2 regions of the Levilactobacillus muriae genome follow, and region 1 is predicted to be linked to the other one. Evidence: predicted binding sites of a transcription regulator. Region 1 holds the regulator's gene; the other holds the start of a gene.
What was found. Region 1 encodes HrcA, which represses chaperone genes, less so after heat shock. Its sites were predicted from a motif close to TTAGCACTCNNNNNNNNNGAGTGCTAA; they were not measured.
Positions count from the first base shown of each region.

Region 1 (3,161 bases):
TGCTTGCCGCTTGGCAACTTCACCGACTTGCGTTTCACCGTCTTTAAATGCAACAACTGATGGCGTCGTCCGGGCGCCTTCCTTGTTCGCAATAATCTTCGGGGTACTACCTTCAAGAACGGCAACGGCTGAGTTGGTCGTCCCTAAGTCAATTCCGATAATCTTGTTACTTGCCATCAAAAATTCCCTCTTTGTTAGTTTTTTTTAATTTGCTTTATTGTGCGACGACAACCATTGCTGGCCGTAGAACGCGATCCTTCAGTTGGTAACCCTTTTGGAGGACCTTAACGACCGTTTCGGCCGCCTGACCATCCTCTGCAGGCACTGATTGAACCGCTTGATGCAACGTTGGGTCGAATGTCTTCCCAATGGCTTCAATCTCCGTGACGTGGTTTCGCTTTAGGGCATCTTCCAAATGATCATAGGTCATCTGAACACCCTTCTTCAGTTGTTGCCCCGCCTCGTCCGCTGCTTCTACTGCGAGAGCACGCTCCAAGTTGTCAATGACGGGGAGCACGTCCTTAGCCAGTTGTTGGCCATCATACTTGATAAGCGTTGCCTGTTCCTTTTGGAACCGCGCTTGCATGTTTTGGACTTCCGCCTCCGCACGCAAATACTTATCTTCGAAGTCACTGGCCTTGCGCTTGAGTTCATCAACTTCGGCCGCGGTCGCAACCTTCTTAAATAACTTTGGCTTCTTTGGCGCTGCCTTTTCGGCCGATTCAGTCTTTGAATCTGGCTTAGTCGTGGCGGCCTTTGCCGCAGTTTGGTCATCGGTGGACGCTTGTTGCTTGTCAGCCACGATAAAAACCCTCCCTTTCTTTACTCGTCATAAAACCGGTAGTAATCTAATAGTTTCTTCGCGAGCTCTTCACGAAACGCCCCAACAATACCGAGCATCCGAGAATATGGCATTCGCGTGGGTCCCAGAATTGCGATCATCCCCTGACCATGTTGGTCAACATCATAGGTCGCCGTGATCAGACTGAAATTCTGCAACGCATCATTGGTCATTTCATTACCGATGCGCACGGAGATCTTATCGCTAGGTTGCCCCAACACACTCGCAATGTCATCGGTCTTATCGATCAACGAATACAAGGACTTCAGTGAATCAACGTCGCTATCCTGAGAAAAGTTCAGTAGGTTGAGTCGCCCACCAACGTAGAACCGCTCCTGAGCGGCCCGCGTCAGCACATCGCCAAAGATATCTAAGAATCCCTGAGGACTTTGTAGATAGTGCGCGATCTTTGCGGGAATATCAGCCTGTAGCTTCCGTAAGACTTCCGGTAAAGTCAGTCCCACCAATTGGTCATTGATCAAGCGGACCACAGCTTCAAGCTGCTCACCGTCAACGTCGCCGGCCACGTCAAACGTTTGGTTCTCCACGTCACCACTATCGGTGACGAGAATGGCCATAATCTGCCGCTTGCCCAAAGGCACTAACCGAAAGCCGCTGAGGCGACTATCCTTTAACTCCGGCTTCAACGTGAACGCCGTGTAACTCGTCAGGTTAGACAGGATTGTCGCGGATTGCGAAATGATTTCGTCAATCTTATGAAAATCGCCACCTAGTGATGACTGAATCACATCGATATCGTTGGGCCGCAAAGGATCGGGCTTAACCAGATGATCAACGTAATACCGGTAACCTTCGACCGAAGGAATTCGGCCGGAAGACGAGTGGGTCTTCTTAATCAAGCCCTGCTCTTCTAAGGCTGCCATCTCGTTACGAATTGTCGCTGAGCTTACGTGGATGGGTAACTGCTTGGCTAATGCCTTGGACCCCACCGGAACACCGGTATTGGTGAAGTCGCGGACAACGGCTCGCAGAATCATCATTTGTCTTTCTGAAAGCATCACAATCACCCCTTTTTTAGCACTCAAACTAATCAAGTGCTAAGACACATATATAATGTAGCAAAACCGGGATTTGAAGTCAAGAAATCTGGTAGAATTTTTAGCAATCTCTGCAATTAAGTGCTAATTTTTTGATTTGGCCGTGATCTTGATGACTATTGCCACCTGCGGCTGCCAGAGATTCCGGCGGCTGTGGGGATCGCCTGCAGCCTCCCCACAGCGTTCCGGCTTAAATTTGGTGAACGGTAAGCCGGCTGGTTTAGACAATGTAGCCAACTATTCAGGACGCTATCTCTACTGTGTAGAGGGTTATGCCAACATTTTATCTTTCACCCTTCAGTTAGCTAGTTGTACCACTAGCTATAACCCAGATTTCAACCGCCATAACCCTGTTTTCTAACTCAAAACACCTATTAACCAATCCCCAGCATAGCAAAAATCTTTCACCTTGCAATTATCTTCCCAAAATAAAAGAGCCCAGATAAAATTATCCAGGCCCCTCATTTATGCTGTGATTAAATTGCCTAATCTGAGACGACCTGGGCGAAATAATCTCGCGTAGCCGTCTCGTCCTTCTTGAGTTGGGCAATTAACCTCTCTGCGGAATCGAATTTCACTTGGCCCCGTAAACGGTGATGCCACTCAACTTCAACGTTTTCACCATAAAGGTTCCCCTGATAGTCCAGGAGATTCATCTCCACCGTGATTGGCCGATCGTCACCAAAGGTATCGTTATGTCCCACGGAAATCATACCGGGATACCAGATAGCCCCAACCTTTAACCGCGCCGTGTAGACACCAATGCCTGGCAACCATTCATTCTCCGGTGTCAGAACGTTTGCGGTTGGGTAGCCAATGGTTCGACCTCGAGCTTCACCATGAACAACGACCCCCGTCGACCGGTAAAGGTAGCCCAAAAGTGTATTAGCCGTATCGACATCGCCAGTCTTCATGGCCGCACGAATCCGCGTCGAACTGATCTTTTCCTGATCACCAATTTCCTTAGCCACCGTTTCCACCCCAAAGCGCCCCTGTGCATAGGCTGGCAACAGATCCATCGTGGCTACATCCTTCTTACCGTAAGTGTGGTCAAATCCAGCCACCGCTGTCAGCGTATGAAAAGCCACGAGGTAGTTGTCAACAAACTCTTGGGGCTTCTGGGCAGCGAATTCTCCGGTATAGCTGACCAGAAAGACCCGGTCGACACCCAATCGATCAAGCTGTTGGAGCTTACGTTCGGGCGTGCTCAGGTACTTGCGGTCATCACCCTCTAACGGCCGGTAGACCAACGCTGGATGGTG
Region 1 is NZ_BAAFRU010000002.1:206,615-209,775, reverse strand. It holds gene dnaK (molecular chaperone DnaK) at 1-177, opposite strand, end outside; gene grpE (nucleotide exchange factor GrpE) at 215-802, opposite strand; gene hrcA (heat-inducible transcriptional repressor HrcA) at 823-1,860, opposite strand; gene ribF (riboflavin biosynthesis protein RibF) at 2,385-3,161, opposite strand, start outside.

Region 2 (3,161 bases), on a different contig from region 1:
TTGCGGCCGACGAGGGCCACCCGTCCGTGCTCAGGGACGTCCATACTGACATTTTCGAACAGGACGGCGGCACCGAAGCGCCGGGTAACTTGTTGGACTTGTAAAAGAATCACGGTAAGCCAACCTCCTTTAGTGGTTTTGTATGTTAGTTTTTAGAGTTAGGATTGCATTGAAAGATCGCCGTTGTCACGAAGTTGCCAGCTTGCTTGAATTTAAACACCGCCGATAATTTGAGATGAGGTATCGCGGTTTCCGGTAATTGTGGGTGAAATTACCTTAGCAACAAAGGAAGACAGGGAACACTGATACCCACTATTTTAGCATATTCTCGAGAGAGACCGAAATTACGATTTAAATAGTGAAAAAAACTTGCAAATTCTTTCACAAGATGAACGGTTATGCTATAATCTATAAGAAAGTTGATTTCACAATCCAGACAATTATTTAAATATGAGGCTATCGCTTGTGAACGGTAGCCAGTTTCTTTGATTAGGAGGTCTCGTTTTTGACAGAACAAAAAATTCCCCGGGCGACAGCCAAGCGCTTGCCCATCTACTACCGTTACCTGAACATCCTATTAGACGCAGATAAAACCCGGGTGTCTTCGACTGAATTGTCCGAAGCCGTTAAGGTCGATTCCGCAACAATTCGTCGGGACTTCTCGTATTTTGGAGCCCTCGGTAAACGGGGCTATGGTTATGATGTTGAAAGTTTAATCAAGTTTTTTAAGAAAATTTTGAATCAGGACCGCTTAACCAGCGTGGCCCTGATTGGGGTGGGAAATCTGGGCCACGCTTTACTCAACTTCAATTTTCATCAGGACAGTAACGTGCGGATCAGTGCTGCTTTTGACGTGAAGCAAGAGATTGCCAACACGATTCAAAGTGGTGTGCCCATCTATCCAATGACTGATTTACGCACGCAACTGGAAGAACAACAGATTGAAGTGGCCATCTTGACCGTACCATCCCAGGTGGCACAAGAGGTAACCGATGAGGCCGTGTCTGGCGGTGTCAAAGGTATCTTGAACTTCACACCACTGCGGATCACCGTACCGAAGGGCGTTCGCGTGCAAAACGTGGACTTGACCAACGAGCTTCAAACGTTGATTTATTTCCTGGAACACTACAATAATCTAAACTAATGATTGAATCGCAGTCCTCATCTGAGGATTGCGATTTTTTTTGGAACAGGACGTCTAGACCAAATGGCTGACTATTGGAAAATCTGAAATTCGCTAAGCCTCTCAGCCACACAGGATAGCGCGTGGTTGGCGTACTGAATCGAGGAATTTGTTTGTCAAATTCCTTGATTTTTAGAGGGAAAAACCATATATTAGATATTGTTGATTAGCACTTATGTTAGTCAAGTGCTAACAGTGCTAATAAGTAAGTTCATTGGAGGGATTCAAGTGTTAAAACCATTAGGAGACCGCGTCATTTTGGATCAACCAGAAGAAGAAGAAACCACGGTTGGCGGTATTGTGCTCGCAAGTAACGCTCAAGAAAAGCCACAAACGGCAAACGTTGTCGCTGTCGGTGATGGCCGTGTGTTAGACAATGGCGAAAAGGTAGCCCCAACTGTTAAGGTTGGCGACAAGGTATTGTTCGACAAGTATTCCGGTACCGAAGTTAAGTATCAAGACACGACTTACCTTGTTTTACACGAAAAGGACTTAGTCGCAGTCGTTGATTAATCCCGTTTCCACTTAAGAAGACTATCCAAGATAATTCAAAAATTTTAGTATGAGGTGAATTTTTAAAATGGCTAAAGAATTAAAATTTTCTGAAGACGCTCGCAGTAAGATGCTTGCCGGTGTTGATAAGTTAGCTGATACGGTTAAGACAACCCTTGGACCTAAGGGACGTAACGTGGTTCTGGAACAAAGCTACGGCAACCCAACCATCACGAATGATGGGGTAACGATTGCTAAGTCCATCGAACTCGAAGATCACTTCGAAAACATGGGTGCTAAGTTGGTTTCTGAAGTTGCTTCTAAGACCAACGATATCGCTGGTGATGGGACGACCACTGCCACTGTTTTGACGCAAGCTATCGTTAACGAAGGTATGAAGAACGTCACTGCTGGTGCTAACCCTGTTGGTATCCGTCGTGGGATCGAAAAAGCTACGAAGGCTGCCGTTGATGGGTTACACAAGATGTCCCATGACGTTAAGACTAAGGAAGATATCGCGCAAATCGCTTCTATTTCATCAGCTAGCCCAGAAACTGGGAAGCTAATTGCTGACGCTATGGAAAAGGTTGGTAACGATGGGGTCATCACGATTGAAGAATCCCGTGGTGTTGATACCAGCTTAGACGTTGTTGAAGGGATGCAATTCGACCGTGGGTACATGTCACAATACATGGTTACCGACAACGACAAGATGGAAGCAAACTTGGACAATCCTTACATCTTAATCACTGACAAGAAGATCGCTAACATTCAGGATATTTTGCCATTACTGCAATCAGTTGTTGAACAAAGCCGTTCACTCTTGATCATTGCCGATGACATCACTGGTGAAGCCTTACCTACCTTGGTCTTGAACAAGATGCGTGGGACCTTTAACGTTGTTGCTGTCAAGGCTCCTGGCTTTGGTGATCGTCGTAAGGCGACCTTGCAAGATGTTGCCGTTTTGACTGGTGGGACTGTCATCACCGATGACTTGGGCCTTAACCTGAAGGACACGACTATCGATCAATTGGGTCAAGCACAAAAGGTCAACGTTACCAAGGATAACACCACGGTCGTTGAAGGTGCTGGTGCCAAGGATCAAATCGCTGCCCGGGTTGCTGAAATCAAGGGCCAAATCGAAGAAACGACTTCTGACTTCGACCGTGATAAGTTGAAGGAACGTCTGGCTAAGTTAGCCGGTGGGGTTGCCGTTGTTCGTGTCGGTGCCGCAACTGAAACTGAATTAAAGGAACGTAAATACCGCATTGAAGATGCTTTGAACGCAACGCGTGCCGCTGTTGAAGAAGGCTTCGTTGCTGGTGGTGGGACTGCTTTGATCAATGTGATCAAGGATGTTGCTGCTGTTGAAGCAGAAGGCGATGAATTGACCGGGGTTAACATCGTTCTCCGTGCATTGGAAGAACCCGTTCGTCAAATCGCTGAAAATGCTGGTGTTGAAGGCTCCGTTGTTGTTGAACACCTG
Region 2 is NZ_BAAFRU010000005.1:81,140-84,300, forward strand. It holds gene ACKTSF_RS04650 (ABC-F family ATP-binding cassette domain-containing protein) at 1-113, opposite strand, end outside; gene ACKTSF_RS04655 (redox-sensing transcriptional repressor Rex) at 506-1,144, shown strand; gene groES (co-chaperone GroES) at 1,412-1,696, shown strand; gene groL (chaperonin GroEL) at 1,764-3,161, shown strand, end outside.
Region 2: groES (co-chaperone GroES) is a predicted target of HrcA. The motif match lies at 1,350-1,376, and genes of this name have one in related genera.